2 linked regions of the Polyangium mundeleinium genome follow. Each later gene encodes a partner of the first gene's protein in a complex. Links are inferred from orthologs where the notes say so. Each region holds a gene or a part of one and is shown in the gene's direction. Other genes may lie near its edges. The genes, in order: carB and carA.

Region 1 (11,372 bases):
TGAAGGCAAAAGGGATCTGCGGGACGGGGCTGCTCGAAGTGCTGGGCGAGCTCGTGCGCGCGGGGATCGTGGCGAAGGATGGAGCGATCGCGTCGGGCGCGGATCGGATTACGCTCGCGCGGGGCGTGGATCTCCTGCAGATGGACATCCGCGAGCTGCAGCTCGCGAAGGGCGCGCTGCGGGCCGCGACGAAGCTGCTCTGCATGACGGCGGGCATCCGGGACAAGGATCTCGCGCGGGTGGCGGTGGCAGGCGCGTTCGGGACGCATCTCCGGCACGACGTGGCGATCCGGCTCGGGATGCTGCCGGAGGTGGATCCGTCAGCGGTCGTCGCGGTGGGCAACGCTTCGCTCGAAGGAGCGACGGTGTTCGCACGAGATTCCGAGGCGGCGCGGGCGAGGCTCGCGGATGTCCGCTCGCGGGTCCGGCACGTGGAGCTCGCCACCCGCGACGATTTCCAGGATGTCTTCGTGGCGAGCCTCGATTTCTGAGCGACCGTTCGCGCACACATCGACGGTGCCGCGTTCCGGTGCTAACTCGCCCGCCCGATGCCGCGCCGTGACGATCTGAGAAAGATCCTGCTGATCGGCTCTGGTCCCATCATCATCGGACAAGCGTGCGAGTTCGACTACTCGGGAACGCAGGGCGCGAAGGCGCTCGCGGCCGAGGGGTACGAGGTCATCCTCGTCAATTCGAACCCGGCGACGATCATGACGGACCCAGAGCTCGCGTACCGAACGTACGTGGAGCCGCTCGACGTACCGACGTTGACGGCGATCCTCGAACACGAGCGGCCCGATGCGATCCTGCCGACGCTTGGTGGTCAAACGGCCTTGAACCTGGCGCTCGCGCTCGACGCGGAAGGGGTGCTCGCGCGGCTCGGGATCGAGCTCATCGGCGCGAGCCCCGCGGCGATCCGCAAGGCCGAGGATCGCGCGCTGTTCAAGGCGGCGATGGAGCGCATCGGGCTCACGTGTCCGCGGTCGGGGCATGTGAAGAGCGTGGAGGAGGCGCGCGCGCTGGCCGAGACGTCGGGGCCTTGGGGCGCGCCGCTCGGGTATCCGGTGATCGTGCGGCCGAGCTTCACGCTCGGGGGCACGGGCGGCGGGATCGCGTTCCGGCCGGAGGAGCTCGATGCGAAGGTGCGCTGGGCGATCGAGCAGTCGCCGACGCACGAGACGCTGATCGAGGAGAGCGTGCTCGGCTGGAAAGAGTTCGAGCTCGAAGTGATCCGCGACAAGGCGGACAACTTCATCGTGATCTGCTCGATCGAGAACATCGATCCGATGGGTGTGCACACGGGCGACTCGATCACGTGCGCGCCCTCGATGACGCTGACCGATCGCGAGTACCAGCGGCTCCGGAACGCGGCGCGCGCGGTGATGACGGAGATCGGGGTGGAGACGGGCGGATCGAACGTCCAGTTCGCGGTGAACCCCGAGGACGGTCGGTTCGTGGTGATCGAGATGAACCCGCGCGTGTCGCGGTCGAGCGCGCTCGCCTCGAAGGCGACGGGGTATCCGATCGCGAAGATCGCGGCGAAGCTCGCGGTGGGCTACCGGCTCGACGAGCTGACGAACGACATCACGGGCACGAGCGCGGCGTTCGAGCCGACGATCGACTACGTGGTCGTGAAGTGGCCGCGCTTCGCCTTCGAAAAATTCCCCGGTGCGGATCGGCGGCTGGGGCCGCAGATGAAGAGCGTCGGCGAGGTGATGTCGATCGGGCGCACGTTCGCCGAGGCGTTGCAGAAGGCGGCGCGCTCGCTGGAGATCGGGCGTGATGGCCTGGAGTCGCTGCTCGGCAAGGTCGACTACCGGCAGCTCGGCAGTGACCCGAACCAAGCGCGCGACATGTTGATGGACGCGCCGCGCGAGCCGTCGGTGCCCGTGGAGATGCCGCCGGCGAGCCACGAGGATCTGGTCGCGGCGCTGGAGAAGATCGTCGGCGTGCCCGTCGCGGATCGCCTCTTCTACGTGGCGGACGCAGTGCGGCTCGGGATCCCGCTGGAGGCGCTGTACGAGGCGACGCGCATCGATCGCTGGTTCCTGTCGCAGATCGATCGGATCGTGCGGTTCGAGCGGACGCTCGCGGAGGTCGCGAAGGAGAAGGGCACGCTCGACGAGGGCACGCTGCGTGATGCGAAGCGGCTCGGCTTCTCGGATCGGGCGATTGCGCGGCTCGTCGGGCGGACGGAGGACGAGGTGCGCGCGCTACGGATGACGCTCGGCGTGCGCGCAGTGTTCGGCCGCGTGGACACGTGCGCGGCGGAGTTCGTGGCGAAGACGCCGTACCTCTACTCGACGTACGAGCGCGAGAGCGAGGCCGCGCCGAGCGGACGTCGCAAGGTGGTCATCCTGGGCGGCGGGCCGAACCGGATCGGGCAGGGGATCGAGTTCGACTACTGCTGCGTGCATGCAGCGTTCGCGCTGCGGGACCTCGGGTTCGAGACCATCATGGTCAACTGCAACCCGGAGACGGTCTCGACTGACTACGACACGTCCGACCGGCTCTACTTCGAGCCGCTGACGTTCGAGGACGTGCTCTCGATCTGCGACGAGGAGCGCAAGGACGGTGAGCTCGTCGGTGTCGTGGTGCAGTACGGCGGGCAGACGCCGCTGAAGCTCTCGGTGCCGCTCGCGCGCGCCGGCATCCCGATCCTCGGCACGCCCGCGGACGCGATCGATCGCGCCGAGGATCGAGGTCGCTTCGACGCGCTGCTCACGAAGCTCGGCCTCAAGCGTCCGCGCGCGGCGGTTGCGTCGAGCGTCGAGGAGGCGATCGGGGCGGCGCGATCGATCGGCTACCCCGTGCTCGTGCGACCTTCGTACGTGCTCGGCGGGCGGGCGATGATGATCTGCCACGAGGAGAAGGAGCTCGAGGCGTACATCCACGCGGCGGTCGAGGCCGCGCGCGAGGCCGGCACGCACACGATCCTCGTGGACGAGTTCTTGGAGGACGCGATCGAGGTGGACGTCGACGCGCTCGGCGACGGTCGCGAGGTCGTGATCGGCGGCGTGATGCAGCACATCGAGGAGGCCGGGATCCACTCGGGCGACTCGTCGTGTGTGTTACCGCCGCATTCGCTGCCGCTCGAGGTGGTGGCGTCGATCGAGCAGACGCGGCAGCTCGCGCTGGAGCTCGGCGTCATCGGCCTCATGAACATACAGTTCGCGGTGAAGGGCGGTGCGATCTTCGTCCTCGAGGTGAACCCGCGTGCGTCGCGCACCGTGCCCTTCGTGTCGAAGGCGACGGGCCGGCCGCTCGCGAAGATCGCGGCGCAGGTGATGGCGGGCAAGACGCTCGCAGAGCTCGGCATCACGGACGGGGTCATGCCGCAACACGTGGCCGTGAAGGAGTCCGTCTTCCCGTTCGCGAAGTTCCCGGGCGTCGATACGCAGCTCGGTCCGGAGATGCGATCGACGGGCGAGGTGATGGGCATCGCGCCGACGTTCGCGCACGCGTTCGGCAAAGCGCTGCGAGCCTCGGGCATGCAGCTCCCGAACACGGGGTGCGCGTTCATCTCGGTGAAGAACGACGACAAACCCGCGGCGTGTGTCATCGCGCGGCGGCTGCGCGCGCTCGGCTTCACGATCCTCGCGACGAGCGGGACGGCGCAGGCGCTCGCCCGCGCGCGTATCCCCGCGACGCCCATCAACAAGGTGAACGAGGGCTCGCCACACGTCGTCGACGCGATGAAGGCAGGCGAGGTCGCGCTCGTCGTGAACACCACGGTTGGCGCGCGGTCGATCCGCGACAGCTACCCGATCCGGCGGAATGCTTTGCTCGCCAACGTTCCGTACTTCACGACGATGGCGGCCGCGATGGCCGCGGTCGACGTCCTGGAGGCGAGCGCGCACGACGCGCGTGCTTCGTACCGGGTCCGCTCGCTCCAGGAGTGGAACCCGTCGTCCTGAGAGGCAACGAGGGCCGCCGGTGTTCGATGCGCCGGCGGCCTACGTGCCGTTCGGATCGTTCGTGTCGTTCTTGTTCGTGTCGTTCGCGCCGCCGTCGTGGGTCTCGTCCGACGATTCGCGGCGCTCGCGCGGCGTCAGCGCGGCCGTGAGGGCCACCGCAAGCGCGCCGACGACGACGCTCCCGTAGAAGAGGATGTCGATGGCGCTGCCCGCGGACGAGCAGTTCGCGCCCGGGCCGAGGCGCACCGCGAGCACGCCTTCGGGCAGCTTCGGCGGCCCCTCCGGCGTGCTCGCGCGCTCGGTCACTTCCCCACCACGATGCGCTGGCCGAAGGCGCGATCGACGGCCTCGCAGAAGGAGCGGAACGCCTCGTACTCGGCCGGCGTGACGCGCGCCTTCTTGAAGGACAGGCCCGTCCGCACGGTGACCTTGCCCGGCGCTTGCTCCACCGTGACGTGGAACGCGCCGAAGGGCGTGTCGAGCTTCTGCGCCGTGGGCGCCGCGCGGACCTTCATGCCCGCGGGCACCTTGATGACCCACTCCTCTTCACGGCTCGTGAGCGCCGTAAGCGTGACGTCGAGCGTGCGCTTCGACGAAGGCGCAAGCTCGGCGACGAGGCGCGGCGTGATGCTGGCGGGCACGCTGAGCGCATCGCCCTCGCGCCGCGCGAAGCTCGTGGCCTTGCCGCGGGCACGGATCTTCACGGCCTGCTCGACGTCGTCGAGATCGCCCGTCTCCACGCCCGCGCGGCCCTTTTCGAGCTCGATCGGACCGAAGTCCGAGGCGAGGTCTTGCGACGCGCGCTCGTGGCGTGTGCCCTCGGCGAGGTACCGCCTGCGCCAGTCGGGCGCGTACGCGCCGGTCACCTGCACGTCCGACACGAGCTGCGCCGCGCCGCCGTCCGCGAGCGTCACCTCGACGTGGCGGCGCGTGAGCGACTGCTCCGGCGGCGGCTGCGGCAGCCGCACGAGCTTGGGTTTGCCCTCGTTGACGAGCAGGCCGATCGCCGCGCGATCCATCACGGGCAGCTCCATCGAGCCCGTGTGCTCGGCCGTGCCGTCGAGGTAGAGGTCCATCGACGGCACGTAGACGATCGCGTGATCGAAGGGCGCGAGGCTCGCGGGCTCGGGGGCGATGTCGCCGCGCATGCGCGTGCGGAGCAGGACGATCGTCGAGTTGATGCCGAGCTCGCGCAGCATCGTGACGATCAAGGTCGCCTTGTCCTTGCAGTCGCCCCAGCCGCGCGCGAGCGTCTGCGCCGCGCGACGCGGCCGGATGCCTTCGATGCCAAACTCGAGCGCGACGTAGCGCGTCTGCGTGGCGAACTTGTAGATGGCCTTCACCTTCGCAGCGTCGTCGGTCAGGCCCTTCGTGAGCTCGCGGGCGCGCTTGCGCACCTCGTCGTCGACGTCGAACTGCTCTCGCGCGAGGCCCCAGTACCACGCGCCCACCGCGTCCCACGTGTCGAACGTGGAGACGTGCACCGTGCCGAGCACCTCGGACCAGGGCGGCATGTTGGGCTCGGGCGCGAGCGCCGGGACGTTTGTCCCCGTGAAGCGGTAGATGCGCTTGTCGCCCTCCTCCTTCACGTCCTCGACGAGCCCGGGGAGACGGTCGGTGCGAATGAAGAAGCGGCGCGCCTTCGGCGTGATGAGGACGTACTCGCTGCTCGCGATGGGGTGGTCGTTCTGGAGGTACTGGATCTCGCCGAAGTAGTCGGACTTCTCGTTGCGCGGCGCGACGTCCTCCACGCGGTAGCGCAGTTCGACGACGTCGCCCGCGTTGAGGCGCGGGAAGAGGACGACGAACGCGCGCTGCGACGTGTACATCGAGATGGCGGGGTTGTCGGCGGCACCCTCGCCGCTCTCGATCGCCTCATCGATCTTGCCGTTCGCGCGGTAGACGCGGGCGGCGCGCAGATCAACGGTCTGGCGGTCGGCCTCGTAAGCGAAGTCGTACTGGCGCGCGGACGCGGCGCTCTCGTCGGTGAGCGGCTGGAAGACGACCTGGTGGAAGCGGCTCGCGAGGCCGTTCGGGTAGACCGTCGTCACCGTGACGTTGCGCATGAAGCGCATCGGGTAGCCCTGCGCGGGCTCCTTCCGCATCGGAAGGAACTTCTCGGGCGCCCACGCGTACGCCTCGTCCGCGCGCGGCGCCTTCGGCTCGATGTGCTCGACGTACTCGCGCACCTCCTTCGCCTGCGGGACGATCGTGAGGATCTGCCGCAAGAGGTCGAGCTGCTTGTCGCGATCCCCTTCCTCTCCGTAGAGGTCGGAGAGCGCGCGTAGCGTCTGCACGTCCTCGGGCGCCATTGCGAGCGCTTGCTGATACGTCGCGAGCGCGCGGTCCTTCTGGCCGAGGGCGCGGTACGTGCGCGCCGCGAGACCTCGCGCCCACGCCGAGCCCGCGTCGACGCCGAGGAAGCGGTTCAGCCATCGCTCCGCGCCTGCGGCATCACGGCGCGCCACGGCGAGCTCTACCTTCTGGCTCAGGAATTCGGCATCGTCGAAGCGCAGTGCGGCGTAGCGCGCCTCGACCTCCTCGGCCTCGGTGTCGCGACCGAGCGAGCGAAGTTGCGCGGCGAGCGCGGAGAGGAGCGAGACGCAACGCGGGTTCTTCTGCACCGCCTTCTCGAGCATGCCGAGCGCGGTGCGCTTGAGGCCCGCCTCGATGGAGAGCTCGACCAGGCCGAGCGTGCCGCCGAGGTTGTCCGGGTCGAGCGCGAGGATGCGCTCGTAGATCGGCACCGCGTCGCGCCAGTTCGCTCCCGTGCGCGCGAGGTGCGCCTCGGAGAGCAGGACGTCGAGCTTCTCCTCGTTCGTCTTCGCGAGCGTGCTCGCGCGTTCGACCCACGCGCGCCGCTGATTTCGATCTTCGGCGAGCTCGCCGGCGAGCAGCAGTCGCGGCACCGTCGGCTCGGCCTCGGCGGCGCGGCGCGCGAGGTCTCGCGCCTTGTGCTCGGCCTTCGGGTCGCCGCCGGTGATCGCGAGGTACCGCGCGTACTGCTCCAGCGCGGCGGGCGCGGGGCTCTTGCCGGACGTGAGCGCTTCGAACGCCTGCACGGGCCCGACGACACCGCGGCCTTGCTCCTTCGGCTCCTTCGTCTTCGCGCGCTCCTTCATCGCGGCGGCGGCCTCGGTGCTCGCTTCGAGGTCTGCGCGCACCTCGACGTCGAGGTCGGGCTTGCCGGTCTCGTCGCCGATGCGCAGCGCGAACTTCGGCGCTTCCTCGTCGCCGCAGACCTTCACCGTGATGCGGCTGAACGTCGGGCGCAGCGTCACGGTGGTCGCGAGCCTGTCAATGTCGAGGTCGCGATAGGCCCCGTCTTCGAGGATCTTCTCGCCGTCGTAGTAGAGCTTGAACGCGCCCGCGGAGCCCATCCACAGCGTCGCCTTGCGCGCCTTCGTGCCGGGGCGCGCGCGGACGAACGTCGTCGCGTAGCCGCAGACCGACTCGCGCGGGCGCAGGATGTCGCCGAAGTCGAACCACCCGTACGACGACATCGTCGGCGGCACGCGCCAGCGCACGGCGCGCTCCTTTCCTTCGTACGCGCGGCCCGCGGGGATGGCCTCGGTGAGCTCGGCCTCGGGCTGGTAGTCGAGCGCGAAGCCCGTCTTGTTGTCGTTGTCGAAGGGGCCGACCGTCATGTATCGGCCGACGAACCCGAGCTTTTCGATGCGCGCGAGCGCGCCTTCGAGGTCGCCGCGGCGTCGCCTGGCGTAGGCGCCGAGCAGCTCCGCGTAGACACGCACGGGCGCGGGGAGCGCCTTGTTCTCCGTCGCCGCGACGATCGCTTCCTCGACGTGCGTCGGATCCGCGCGATCCCACGTTCGCCAGAGATCACGCAGCGCCGTGTAGGCGGCGGGGCCCTTCGCGGAGGCGATCGCGGCGCTCGCTTCGAGCACGTCGGGGTGGATCGTCCCGCCCTCTGCGCTCGCCGGGTGCGTCGGGGCGATCGCGCAGCAGGCGAAAGTCAACGCGAGGGCGAACCGTGCCTTCGCGCGTGTCGCGCGATCCAGGAGAGCACCACGTTTCCGAGCCATCGTCGGGCTATCCCGTGCCATGACCGGCTGGTCAAGGGGAGGACGCGGCCCGCTCCGGCGAGCTTCACGACCGTGCGGACGCGGGTGCGTCGCGCTGTGTGGCAGGCGGCTTTTTTGCGGCTTTTTTGTGAGTTGTCGCGGGAAACGCTTGAGGTGCGTGGGATGGGGTGGTCATCCACATTACCAGCGTTCGCGATCCTCGCGGGGGGCCATGGTGCGGAGGCGCTCCGGGTTTGGCGCTCGTGGAGGGGTCGGGCAGGAATCTGCGCGTTCGTTCCGAAAGGCCACCTTGCTCCGCGACGCCTGCTTCGGATAGAACCATCGCTGCACGCGTCGAATGTGCGCCCGTGCGAAGAGCTCGAGCGGGTGCGCGAGGGTGGCTCTCCCGCGCCGTCATTTCGGGGACGGGGCCCTCCGGCGGATCCGGCGGAACGAAAGCACTCTAGGCAACGAGACGAAGACCCCATCGCGGAAGCGCTGGCGGAGGAACGATGGTCAATCCTCAGATGGTGATGTACGAGGAGGAGTTCAATCAGATCCAGAATGTCGTGGATCGCCTCGTCAAGGACGCCAATGCGAAGGTCGTTTTCATCGTTGACAAGAACGGGCAGCTGATCGCTGCGAGCGGCGACGTGGACAATCTCGACACCACGTCGCTCGCGTCGCTGACGGCCGGCAACATCGCGGCCACCGGCGGGATGGCGAAGCTCCTCAAGGAGAACGAGTTCGCGACTCAGTTCCACGAGGGCGAGAAGGCGAACATCCACATCCAGCTCGTCGGCAACCGCGTCATCCTCGTGGTGATCTTCGACTCCAAGTCCAGCCTGGGCCTCGTGCGTTTGCGCGTCCGCCGGGCGAGCGAGGAGCTGAACAACATCTTCGAGGCGCTCTTGAAGAAGGTCGCGGATCCCGGCGCCGACTCTCCGTTCGCCGAGATCACCGACGAAGACATCGACAACCTCTTCAACGACTAGGAGCGCGCGCGATGAGCTTCATCAACTACATGGCGCGCGAGATCAACTGCAAGATCGTCTATTACGGCCCGGGTTTGTGCGGGAAGACGACGAACTTGCAGTACATCTACGAGCGCACGAACCCCGACGCGAAGGGGAAGATGATCTCGCTGGCGACCGAGACGGATCGCACGCTCTTCTTCGACTTTCTGCCGCTTGCGCTCGGCGAAATTCGCGGCTTCAAGACGCGGTTCCACCTCTACACGGTGCCCGGTCAGGTCTTCTACGACGCGAGCCGCAAGCTCATCTTGAAGGGCGTCGACGGCGTCGTGTTCGTGGCCGACTCGCAGGTCGAGCGCATGGAAGCGAACGAGGAGTCCGTCGAGAACCTCAAGACGAACCTCGACGAGCAGGGCTACAAGCTCGAGAAGATCCCGTACGTCATCCAGTACAACAAGCGCGACCTGCCCGAGGTCGCCACCGTCGAAGAGCTTCGCCAGAAGCTCAACCCGATGAACGTCCCTGATTACGAGGGCGTCGCGCGTACCGGCGTCGGCGTGTTCGACACGCTGAAGGCCGTCGCAAAGCTCGTTCTCACCGAGCTGCGCAAGGGCGGCCCCTAAACCGTCGTCTCACGACCCCACGCACCGCCTCGGTGTCTCGCATGCGCGAGGTGCCGGGGCGGTCGTCTTTCATCCAGTCGACAAAATGCCGAACGGCCGAAGGTCTCTCGTGGAGACGTCTTCGGCCGTTGGCGTTTGGGCTGAGCCCGGGGGGCTTACCCGCGCTGGTAGATCCGGTTGCGGCGACCCTTGTTCTTCGCCTTCAACTTCGCGCGGTGGCGCTTCGACTTGCTGCGGTTGGTCTTCCGAGGACCCTTCGAGAGCATCAGGAACATGAGCCGACTTCCTCGTCTTGCGCGGCGCGATGGACGGCCGCTCCTGTAGGGAGGGCGGGAAGGTAGGCCATGTTCGGTCGAAGTTCAAACGAGATCGCGAAGTTTTCACGCAAGGTCGAGGTCGTCTGCGAAAGATGGCCTTCGCGGTAGACTCGCCATCGATGCCGAGATCGCCCACGCCGTCACGTCCCCGCAGGGCTCTGCCCAGGGCGATCACGCGGGTGCGTCTCGGTGTAGCCGGAGTGGTGGCGCTCGTGACGGCCTCGTGCGGCGCGAGCATCAACGCCGTGTACGAGGGCGATGTGCGCTTCGAGCACTGCATGGCGCTCGACATGGAGAAGCACGTCAAGCCCACGATCCGGAAGGCGTGCTGGGAAGAGTGGACGAAGTTCTACACGTTCGGACAGACGCGTGATCGCGTCGAGTACGCGAAGCTGCGCATGAAGCAGCTCAGCGGCGCGAGCGACTACGAAGAGTCGGACCTCGGCACGGACGAGCCGCGCGTGGCGTCCGCAGTGCCAGAGCCAACGACGGCGCTCGCGCCGCCGCCGATGATGCTCGTGGTGGACGCAGGGACGTCGGGGCCCGCGGCGGACGCATCCACGGATGCAGCGGCGGACGCGTCGTTGGTGCCGCCCGGATCCACCTGCGCGGCGGCATGCGAAGCGACGTGGAACGAGTGCAAGGCGGGCTGCACGACGGCGACGTGCGAGCGCGGATGCACGGGGCAGTACAAGCGCTGCATGCGCAAGTGCTTCTGAGCACGGGCGCAGAAGCAAAAAGACTCGGAATCTTGACGTTTTGCTAGGCGTATGGGTATCGGCAAACGAGATGACGTCGCTGCCCGCATACGAGGACGGGGTGGCTCCCCATGAGGGGGGGCGGGGTGCAATTCGGGTGTTGAAGCCGCGCAGGGCCGCACCCGCGGACGCCGTGAGGCCGACGCGCGCCGAGGTGAACCTCGCGCACTTGCGGCACAACTACCGCGTCCTCGAGAAGATGTTCGGCGACGGCAAGACGACGCCGGCGATCTGGGGCGTGCTCAAGGCCGATGCATACGGGCACGGCTCGGCGGCGGTCGCGCGTACGCTCGAACGCGCCGGGATGCCGGGCTTGTGCGTGGCGCTGCTCGAAGAGGCGATCGAGCTTCGGGACGCGGGGATCCGCGTGCCGATCCTGGTGATGGGCGGCTACTACGGGCCGCGGCGCGAGGGGCTCGAGGAGATCCTCGCGCGGGATCTCGTGCCGGTCGTCTACGACGCCGGGCAGATCGAGCGCATCGCGACGCTCGCGCGGTACGAGAGCGAAGGTCGGCCCGTGCGCGTGCACCTGAAGGTGGACACGGGCATGGGGCGGCTCGGCGTGACGATGTCGGAGCTCGACGACGTGCTCGACGCGTTCGAGGGTCGGCCGGAGGTGCAGCTCGATGGGCTGATGACGCATCTCGCGTGCGCGGATGGCGACGATCTCGGTCCGACGATGGAGCAGCTCGCGCGGTTCGCAGAGGCGCGAGGCCGCGTGCGGGCGCGCGGGTTCTCGCCGCGCTTCGTGCACGCGGCGA
Region 2 (10,457 bases), 1.9 Mb from region 1 along the record:
ATCGCCACGCCGCCGAGTTCGTCGCGGTGCAGCGCAAGTACGACGAGCGCGTCGTCGACGGGCGGGTCGTGACGGACGCGGCGATCGTCATCGCGCGGGGCGACCGCGTGCAGTTCATCACGCCCCGAGATCTCATCGAGGTCGAGGACGAGAACGACGTGCGTGCGCGGCCTCGCCTGGAGCAAGCCCTCACCGCGGCGATCCGCGCCGTCGTATCCACGGATCGGCCGAAGATCTGCTTCACGACGGGGCACGACGAGAAGTCGATCGAGACGGGCGGCAGCGGCCTCGCGCCGCTGCGCGAGCGGCTCGAAAAAAACGGCCACGAGGTCGCGACCGTCGACGCCCGCGAGAAGGCCGACGACAAAGACAAGGCGCGCACGCCCTACGCCGGTTGTCGTGTCGTCGTGGTCGCCGGGCCGGGCCAGCGTTTCTCCGAGGCGGACACGAAGAAGCTCGAAGGGTTCATCGAGCAAGGCGGGAACGTCCTCGTCGCCGTTGGGCCCGTGCCGGACGAGGGGGATCAGAAGTACCTCGATCTCGGCCTCGATCCCTTGCTCGATCGCTTCGGGATCGCGCTCTCGCGGGACTTCGTGTTCGAGACCGATCCACGCCTGCGCGCCGTGCGCGGCTACGGCGAGACGTTCCTGCCGATCGCCAAGCCGCATCCGATCACCGAGGGCCTGATTCGCGCGGAACAGCAGGGCCTCGGCGCCGTCATGACCGTGGCGAGCTCGCTCCAGAAGACGGGCAAGGGCGCCGCGGCGGTATCGCCGCTCCTGGAGACGAGCGACAACGCCTTCGGCATGATCGACTTCTTCACGTGGGCGAAAAACCCCTCGGATCCTGCGCCGAACGACGCGGATCACAAGGGCCCGCTCACGGTCTCGTTCGCCGCGGAGATGCCCAAACGTCCAGGCGCCGAGCGCGGCGCGCGGCTCGTGGCCATCGGCTCCGCGAGCCCGATGATGGGCGAGAACTGGCAGAGCGACGAACTGCGCGGCACGGCAATCTTCGTCGAGAGCGCGATCGCCTGGCTCGCCTCGGCCCCTACGCCCCTCGACATCCCGAACAAGCCCGCCTTCACCGCGGGCCTGCGCATGAGCGAGGACTCGCTCGCCTCGGTCTTCCGCTACGTCGTGGTGTTCATCCCGCTCGCGTCCGTGCTGACCGGCCTCGCCGTGCACCTCCGAAGGCGCGCGACGGAGCGGCGCGGGACGCGCAAGGAGAAGGAGCGAGCGCCCGAATGAGCTTCGCGAAGATCGCGAAGAAGCACGCGACCACGCTCGTCCTCTGCGCCCTCGCGATCGGCGCGGGCGCCTATGTGTTCGTCGTGGATCGCGGCTCGGTCACGACCGAGGAGGCCGCGCAACGAAAGAAAAACGTGGTCCTCGCGTGGAGGCCCGACGAGATCACCGAGGTCGTGATCGAGCAGGGCGCATCCTCCGCGAAGCTCACGCGCACGCCGCCCGACGCGCTCGGACAACGCTTCTGGGAGGTCACGATCGGGGGCGAACGTTTTCCCGCGGAGGCGCAGCTCGTCGATCAGCTCCTCGGCACGCTGGAGTTCGCCACGCACGAGCGGGTGCTCGCGCCGGACAGCGTGAATCGCGCGGCGAGCGGCCTCGACGCGCCACGCGCCCGCATCGTCGTGACCACGCCGGGGCGTACCACGGCACTCGCGATCGGAGGCCCCGCACAGGCCCCGGCCGGCGCCGCGATCGTCGAGGTCCACGAGGGCGATCGCGCCTCGTTCCAGGTGATCACGAAGGAGCTCGTCACGGCCCTCGCGATCGATCCGAGCTCGCTCCGATCCCGCGATCTCCTCCCCTACCCCACGGCCGACGTCACGCGCTTCCAGATCGAAGGCCCGAGCGGCCTGTTCGCGCTCGCGCGCCCCACGAACGGCGGCGACGCGCTCCTGCTCGACGTCCCCGCGAAGGATGCAGGTCGCCGCGCCGCCCGCGCTGCCACGGACGAGTTCGAAGGCACGCTCTCCCGCATGCGGGCCGAGGCCTTCCTCCCGGACGACGCCGCGCGCCGCGCGTCCACGCCCATCGCGACGCTCACGCTGACCCCCAAGGACACCACGAAGCCCAAGGGGACCCTCGTCCTCGGCGGAGCCTGTCCCGACAAGCCGGACCTCGTCGTCGCGCTGCAGACGGCCCCCGCGCGCGCCGCGGCCTGCGTATCGAAGAGCTTCCTCGACGCGCTCTCCAAGCCCGAGAGCACGTTCGTGGATCGCAACGCGTTCTTCGCGACGCTCGACGAGATCCACGAGGTCACGCTCACCGCCGGCGATCGCAGCATCGAGCTCGCGCGCAAGGGCACGGGCTTTCACGAGCGCGCCCCCGAGGATCGCGACATCGAGGGCGACACCGGCCGCCTCTTCCTCGAATCCCTCCTCGCCCTCCGCGCGAAGGATTTTCGTGCGCTCGATGATCGCGCCTCGCTTGGCCTCGATCCGCCGCAGGGCAAGGTCCGTCTCGTCTCGGTCCTGCCCTCGCGAAACCCTGACGGCGGCGACGACGATCGGATCGAAGAGCTGCTGGTCGGCAAACCCCAGGGCGACATCGTCCCCGTCCTGCGCGTCTCCGACAGCGCCATCCTCGCGATCCCCGCCGATCGAGCGCGCGTGCTCTTCCCGAGCAAGATCACCCTGCGCAACCCCACCGTGATCGACGCCCCGGAGACGAGCCTGCGCGCGATGCGCATCACCGAGGGCGATCGCGTGCAGCAGCTCGAACGCACGGCCGAGGGAAGCTTTGCGCTCAAAGAACCTCGCGACAAGAACCTCGCGGCCGATCTCGGCTTCGGGACGGAGCTCGCCTCGTCGCTGCTCCCCTTGCGCGTCGAGCGCTTCGTCGCCGAGCGTGACGACGGCTCCTTCGGCCTCGCGAACCCGCGCATCGTCATCGAGCTCGATCTCGCCGCAGCCAACGACGCGGGCGCGCACACCGTGCGCCTGCTCCTCGGCGCCCCCACGACGGGCGGCTCCTTCGCGCGCCTCGACGGCGATGACGCTGTCTTCGTGATCGACCCGAAGATCGAAGCCGCAGCCGGAAAATGGCTGCTCGACCGATCGATCTTCACCCTCGACGTGGCCGAGATCCAGAAGGTCACCCTCACCCCTTCGGATCGGCGCAAGCCGCCCCTCGTCCTCGATCGCGTGGGAGACGCGCTGCGCATCCACGGCGACGAGGCCGCGACCGCAAAAGCCGCGGCGATCCGCGACGCCCTCGCCGACCTCGTCCCCGAAGGCGCCGTCCGCGTCGGGCCACCTCGCAAAGAAGAGGGCCTCGATCCGCCCGCCGTCGTGATCAAGATCGAGCGCCGCGGCCTCGATCCGGATGCGCCGCCCGCCGTCGATCCCCAGCGCACGCTGCGGATCTCCCTCGGCGCCGGCGACGCGTTCCGTGGGACGAACGTCACCTACGCTCGCCGTGACGGGGTCGACGCGACCTACGCCATCGCGCAAGCCAAGACGCGCGTCTTCCTCGACGCCGCCCGCTGAGGACTCCGACGACGGCGCGATCTTCCGAAGAAGACGGAAATCCTTCGAAGTGCGTCGCAGCCGATGGAGATAGTCCGGAGCACTGTTCGGACGCCCGACCCCGCCGCGCCTCGCGAGAAAACGCGGCCTTCCTGCGCGAGCCTGGATCCCCGCGAACAAGAAAGCGCAAGGGTGGACCCCTGCGGAGAAAAGAAGGTAGACTCCGTCAGCCCATGTCCACCGACCCGCGATCCAACCTGGCCGGCCTCGCCGCGCTTCAGGCTGAAACCCTCGGAAGCCCCGACGTCTGCGTCGCCGTCCTCGATGGCCCGGTCGATCTCGCGCACCCGGCCTTCCGCGACGCGAACGTCACGGCCCTCGAGATGCCGGTGTCCAGCGACGAGGCGGCCGACCGCACGCACGGCACCCACGTCACGAGCCTCGTGTTCGGTCAGCTTGGCGGCCCCGCGCCGGGGATCGCTCCGAAGGCGAAGGGCATCGTCGTGCCCGTGCACAACTTCCGCCCCGAGACAACCGCGCCCGCCGGCAACCCGCCCGATCTCGCGCGCGGCATCCGCGACGCGATCGCCGCCGGCGCCCACGTCATCACGATGCACGGCGGCGCCCTCTCGCCGGACGCGGGCATGCTCGACGCGCTCGCGAAGGCGCTCGCCCGCGCTGCCGAGCGCAACGTGCTCGTCGTCGTGGCCGCCGAGGGCGACGGCAATGAGCACTTCCACGTGCCCACGGCCGCCTCCACGGTGCTCGCCGTCGCGGCCGAGGACGCCGAGGGCAAGCTGCTCGACTTCGGCATGTGGGGACCGACCTACCGCGACAGCGGCATCGTCGCGCCGGGCGAAGGCCTCATTGGTGCGGCTCCCGGCGGGGGAACCGTCGCGCAGAGCGGCGCGACCTTCGCCGCGGCCATGGTCGCGGGCATCGCAGCGCTGCTCCTGAGCGTCCAGCTCTCCCGCGGAAAGCAGCCCGATGCGCGCGCTGTCCGCTCCGCCCTGCTCCAGAGCGCAATGCCCCTCACGATGGCGCAGAGCGAGCGCGGCAAGGGCGTCCTCCGCGGCCGCCTCGACGTCGGCTCCGCCCTCAAGCTCATTTGACCTCCAAGGAATCGGCGCGCCGGCAAGGTTCGTCCCTCGCCGCGCTCTCCGATCTCCTCGCCAGACGAGCCGGCGCCGCCTTTGCCCGCGAGCGATGCGATCGCGCAAGCCCCGTGGGCAGGCTCGCCGCTTTGCGAGCCCCCTCCGCACAAAAATGCTAGAGGGCGGGCGATGCTCGGTCCCCAGAGAAAGGACGACCTGCTCGTCATCGCCTCCGTACGCGCGGTCGATCCAAGCGCGAACCTCGACGCGATCGTGGACGTCGTCATCGAGGGTGGAACCATCACGCGCATCGGCGCAGGCGCCGCGACGCCGGAGATCCTCGCCTCCGATCGAGCGCGCGTGCTCCGCGGCGAAGGGCTCCTGCTCGTCCCGGCCTTCGTGGATCTGCACGCCCACCTGCGCGAGCCGGGCCAGGAGTACAAGGAAGACATCGCGTCCGGCCTCGCTGCTGCGGCCGCGGGCGGCTTCGCGCACGTCTGCGTCATGCCGAACACGCGCCCCGTCAACGACACGCGCAGCATCACGGAGGCCATGATCGCGAGGGCGCGCTCGATCGAGGGCCCCGCGCTGCACCCGATCGGCGCGATCACCCTCGGCCAGAAGGGCGCCGAGCTCGTCGAGATGGCCGACCTCAAAGACGCGGGCGCCGTCGCCGTCTCCGACGACGGCCGCTGCGTCACGTCGAGCGCCGTCATGCGCCGCGCCCTCGAGTACGCCGCGAACTTCGACCTCCCCGTCATCCAGCACGCCGAGGATCACGCCCTCACCGAGGGCTCGCTCATGCACGAGGGCGCCATCTCCACGCGGCTCGGCCTGCGCGGCTGGCCCCGCGTCGCCGAGGACATCATCGTCGCCCGAGACGTGCTTCTCGCCGAGGTGACGGGCGCCAAGTACCACGTCGCCCACGTCTCCTCCCGCGGCGCCGTCCGCATCCTCCGCGAGGCCAAGGCCCGCGGCATCCGCGTCACCGCCGAGGTCACGCCGCACCACCTCACGCTCACGGACGCCTCGGTGATCGGCTACGACACGGCCTGCAAGGTGAACCCCCCGCTGCGCGAGCCCGAGGACGTCGCCGCGCTCTGCGAGGCCCTCGCCGACGGCACGATCGACTGCGTGGCCACCGACCACGCGCCGCACTCCTCGCTGGAGAAGGACTGTGAGTTCGCCGAGGCCTCGCCCGGCATGATCGGCCTCGAGCTCGTGGTGCCGCTGCTGCTCGCCCGCGTGCGCGAGGGCGCTCTCCCGCTCGCGCGCTTGATCGACGCGCTCACCGCCGCGCCGGCACGCATCGTGGGCATCGCCGCGCCGACGCTGCGCGCGGGCGCCCTCGCCGAGCTTTGCCTCGTGAACCCCGACAAGCGCTGGACCGTGGATCCGGCGCGCCTCCGGTCGAAGAGCAAGAACACTCCTTTCCTCGGCAAAGCCGTCACGGGCTCGGTCGAGCTCACCATGGCTGCGGGCCGCGTCGTGCATGACACGCTGGCCCAGGGAGAAGCACGATGAGCGGCGAGCGCGCGTATCTCTGCCTCGCAGATGGCACCACGTTCGAGGGCGTCGCCTGGGGCGCGCCCGGCATCGCCACGGGCGAGGTCGTCTTCACGACGGGCATGACCGGCTACCAAGAGGTCCTCACGGATCCCTCGTATTGCGGGCAGATCGTCACGATGACGGCCCCGCAGATTGGCAACACGGGCATCAACCGCGAGGACGACGAGAGCACCACCAGCGCGCCGCACGTCGCGGGCTTCCTCGTGCGTGACCTCTCCCCCGTCGCCGCGAACTTCCGCGCGAACGAGACGCTCGACGCCTACCTCGCGCGGCACGGCATCGTGGCCCTCACAGGCATCGACACGCGCCTGCTCACGCGCACGATCCGCGATCGTGGATCGCAAAACGGCGCGATCGGCAAGGCCTCACCGGAAGAGCTCATCCGCCGTGCCCGCGAGGCCCCCTCGATGGAAGGCCTCGACCTCGCGCAGCGCGTCACGCCCAAGGAGCCCTACGTCTGGACCGAGGGCTCGGGCGCCTTCGGCACCAAGATCCCCGGCGCGCACGGCGCGAACAAGCACGTCGTCTGCATGGACCTCGGCATCAAGCGCAACATCCTGCGCTCGCTCGTCGATGTCGGATGCCGCGTCACCGTCGTGCCTGCGAAGACAAGCGCCGCCGAGATCCTCGACCTCGCGCCCGACGGCATCTTCGTCTCGAACGGCCCCGGTGATCCGGCGGCCGTCTCCTACGCGATCGACACCGTGCGCGGGCTCGTCGGGAAAAAGCCGCTCTTCGGGATCTGCCTCGGCCACCAGATCCTCGCGCTCGCCATGGGTGGCCGCACGTACAAGCTCAAGTTCGGCCACCGCGGCATCAACCAGCCGGTCAAGGACCTCGACACCGGCCGCATCGAAATCACCACGCAGAACCACGGCTTTGCGGTTGATCTTGCCTCCCTCGAAGGCAAGGCGCGCACGACGCACGTGCACCTCAACGACGGCACGAGCGAGGGCCTCGACCTCCCCGGCCTCTCCGCCTTCTCGGTCCAGTACCACCCCGAGGCCGCCGCCGGCCCCCATGACGCGCTCTACCTCTTCCAGCGCTTCGTCAGCCGCATGGAGGAAGCCACCCGCTCCGCCTGAGCCTCGCGCCCTTCGACTCCGAGCCGCAGAGAGCGTTGGGCTTTCGGGGCGGGAGGAGGGAGGGCACTAGCACCCCGGGCCCGTCGGAAAAACATCGGGCCCCCGACGCTCTCTGCGGCTCTGTCGTGTCAAGCTCCGACCCCTCAGGATTGTTCCCCATGTCCGGCAAGAAGATTCATTTCGTCTCCCTCGGCTGCCCCAAAAACCGCGTCGACTCCGAGGTCATGCTCGGCGTCGCGCGGCGCGCCGGCTACGACCACGTCCCCGCCCCCGAGGACGCCGAGGTGATCGTCGTGAACACCTGCGGCTTCATCGGCGAGGCCAAGAAGGAGTCGATCGACGCGATCTTCGAGATGGCGAAGCTCAAGGACGAGGGGCACCTGCAGAAGCTCGTCGTCGCCGGCTGCCTCTCGCAGCGCCACCCCACCGAGATCGCCGACGAGATGCCCGAGGTCGATCACATCCTCGGATCGAGCGACATGCTCAAGCTCGAGCAGGTCCTCACGGGCAAGGCCGATCGCATGCTCGTCGGCAACCCCGCCGACTGGGTCGTCCGCGCCTCGGATCCGCGCACGATCTCCACGCCCGGCGGCAGCGCTTACGTGAAGATCGCCGAGGGCTGCAACCGCACCTGCTCCTTCTGCGTCATCCCGCAGCTCCGCGGCGGCCAGCGCTCGCGCCCTGTCGCGGACGTCGTCGCCGAGGTCGAGCAGCTCGTCGCTGCGGGCGTGCGCGAGGTGAACCTCGTCTCGCAAGACACCATCGCCTACGGCCGCGACCTACCTACCGACGCGCGCTCCACGCTCGCCGAGCTCGTGCGCCGCGTCGCGGACGTCCCGGGCCTGCACTGGGCGCGCCTCTTCTACCTCTACCCCGAGACGATCACCGACGAGCTCGTCGAGCTCATCGCGCAGCACCCGCGCGTCGTCCCCTACATCGACATGCCGCTCCAGCACGCGGCCGACGGCATGCTCCGCCGCATGCGCCGCGGCCACGGCGGCGAGCGCCTCCGCAAGCTCGTCACGCGCCTGCGCAACGACATCCCCGACCTCACCTTCCGCACCGCCTTCATCGTCGGCCACCCCGGCGAGACCGACGAGGAGTTCAAGGACCTCGTCGACTTCGTCACGTGGGCCGAGTTCGATCGGGTCGGCGTCTTCCGCTACTCCGACGAAGACTCGTCGCGCAGCGCCGAGATGCCCGACAAGGTGCCGGCGCGCGTCGCTTCGAACCGCTACCGCAAGCTCATGTCGCTCCAGCGGCGCATCGCCCACAAGAAGAACAGCGCGCTCATCGGCCGCGAGCTCGAGGTCCTCGTCGAGGGCACGAGCGACGAGCACGAGTTCGTCCAGATGGGCCGCCATCGTGGCCAGGCGCCCGACATCGACGGCCAGGTCTACCTCTCGGGCGGCGAGGCGCGTCCCGGCGAGATCCGCCGCGTGCGCATCACGCAGGCGAGCGATTACGACCTCGTCGGCGAGCTGCTCGACGAAGGCGCCGAGGACCACGCGCCCACCCTCACCGTCGACCTGCCGAAGAAGCGCATCAGCCTGCGCGTCCTGCAAACCGACGGGCGCACGATGGCAACGTAGTTGTCGCGGCCATCCACGACGCCGTACGCCTCGAACCGTTTTTCCTGGAGATCCCTCGATGATGCGCGGGGCACGTGTCGTGCACGGGGCGGCCGCGTGATGGGTCGCCGCTCCTTGCTCCGGTTCCTCGCTGCCGCCTTCCTCGCGGCGCTCCCGGGTTGCCTGAGCCCGACCCTCCCCCTCCCTCCGCCCGAGCCGCCCGACGCGATCTCGCCCCAGGCCGCTACGCCCGGCCTCTGGACCATCTCCGGCCCGTGCCTCGAAGGCGCGATCGTCATCGTCTTCAACGAGCGCACGGGGATGGGCGCCGTCGTCGAGGATCGCGACCGTGACGGCCGGTACGAGGTCGCGATCGAGGCCGAACTCTGCGACCTCGCCTGGGTCGCGCAGGACCTCGGCGAGGACGAGAGCGCGCGCACGACCTTCGTCATCCAGGACCGCACGCCGTCCGGCCCGGCCGATCCGTCCGCCTGCAAGTGACGGCACCCTGACCGTGGCGCGGCGCGTCTGCTCACGACGCGCTGCGGCCGAAGGCTGCGCCACGCGGTCCTCGGCGGACAACACCTGCGAGAACCTGCACGCCCGCGCGAGCTGCGTGATAATTTCAGCAGGATGGCCTCCATGCCGCTCAGTGTTCCGCCGACCCCGACGAAGATCCTCGTCATCGATGACGAACCTGCGCTCCGGCAGGTCCTCGAGATCGCCTTTCGGCGGCAGGGGATCGAGGTCGTGGCCGCGCCGGGCGTGCGGGCCGCGATGGAGGCCTTGCAGCAGAACCCGCAGCCCTTCCCGCTCGTGATCACGGACCTCGTCATGCCGGATGGATCGGGCATCGAGGTCCTCACGGCGGCGAAGCAGCGGTCGGCGGCGACGGAGGTCATCGTGATGACCGCGCATTCGAGCGTGGAGAACGCGCTCGATGCGATGAAGAAGGGCGCGTATGACTTCGTGGGCAAGCCCTTCTCGCCGGCCGAGGTCATCGCGCTTGCGCTGAAGGCCCTCGAGAAGAGCAGCATCCTCCTCGAGAACCAGCGCCTCCGCGCGCAGATCTCGCGCCTCGAGCCCGCGGAGAACGACATCTTCGCGAGCCCTGCGATGGGGCGCATCGCCGAGATCGTCGGCAAGATCGCGCCCACGCGCACCACGGTGCTCATCACGGGCGAGAGCGGCACGGGCAAGGAGCGCGTCGCGCGGGCGCTGCATGAGCGCAGCGATCGTGCGGGAAAGCCTTTCCTCGTGGTCAATTGCGGCGCCTTGCCCGAGGCGCTCATGGAAAGCGAGCTCTTCGGCCACGAGAAAGGCGCGTTCACGGGCGCGGGGACGCGCGCGCTCGGCCTCTTCCGCGAGGCGGACGGCGGCACGGTCCTGCTCGACGAGGTCGGCGAGCTGCCCGCCTCGCTCCAGGTGAAACTCCTCCGCGTCCTCCAGGAGCGCAAGGTACGGCCTGTCGGCGCGGCGGCCGAGATCCCGGTCGACGTGCGTGTCCTCGCCGCGACGAACCGCGACGTCGAGTCCGACGTCCGCGAGAACAAATTCCGGCAGGACCTTTATTATCGCCTCAACGTCATTCGAATCGAGCTGCCGCCTTTGCGGGATCGCCCGGGTGACGTGGCGCGGCTCGCCG

Evidence for each region.
Region 2: the proteins of carB (region 1) and carA are in contact, whole or in part, in a solved structure (PDB 1KEE), measured with the Escherichia coli proteins. The link is inferred for Polyangium mundeleinium from one-to-one orthologs.

Annotation. Positions count from the first base shown.
Region 1 is NZ_JAQNDO010000001.1:11,323,561-11,334,932, reverse strand. The notes cover bases 203-4,117. They hold carB (carbamoyl-phosphate synthase large subunit), read left to right. Parts: upstream 203-548; coding sequence 549-3,917; downstream 3,918-4,117. Other genes in these bases: POL67_RS44665 (hypothetical protein), read right to left, coding at 3,957-4,117; POL67_RS44675 (ASKHA domain-containing protein), read left to right, coding at 203-491. Also shown: more of POL67_RS44675, read left to right, coding at 1-202; more of POL67_RS44665, read right to left, coding at 4,118-4,223; POL67_RS44660 (DUF3857 domain-containing protein), read right to left, coding at 4,220-7,960; POL67_RS44655 (roadblock/LC7 domain-containing protein), read left to right, coding at 8,452-8,934; POL67_RS44650 (GTP-binding protein), read left to right, coding at 8,946-9,536; POL67_RS44645 (hypothetical protein), read left to right, coding at 10,066-10,572; alr (alanine racemase), read left to right, coding at 10,745-11,372. UniProt on the Escherichia coli protein: Large subunit of the glutamine-dependent carbamoyl phosphate synthetase (CPSase).
Region 2 is NZ_JAQNDO010000001.1:9,441,822-9,452,278, forward strand. What follows is about bases 5,175-8,174. They hold carA (glutamine-hydrolyzing carbamoyl-phosphate synthase small subunit), read left to right. Parts: upstream 5,175-6,107; coding sequence 6,108-7,241; downstream 7,242-8,174. Other genes in these bases: POL67_RS37365 (dihydroorotase), read left to right, coding at 5,175-6,111; rimO (30S ribosomal protein S12 methylthiotransferase RimO), read left to right, coding at 7,400-8,174. In the rest of the region: POL67_RS37350 (GldG family protein), read left to right, coding at 1-1,250; POL67_RS37355 (DUF4340 domain-containing protein), read left to right, coding at 1,247-3,514; POL67_RS37360 (S8 family serine peptidase), read left to right, coding at 3,727-4,605; more of POL67_RS37365, read left to right, coding at 4,777-5,174; more of rimO, read left to right, coding at 8,175-8,833; POL67_RS37380 (hypothetical protein), read left to right, coding at 8,933-9,313; POL67_RS37385 (sigma-54-dependent transcriptional regulator), read left to right, coding at 9,455-10,457. UniProt on the Escherichia coli protein: Small subunit of the glutamine-dependent carbamoyl phosphate synthetase (CPSase).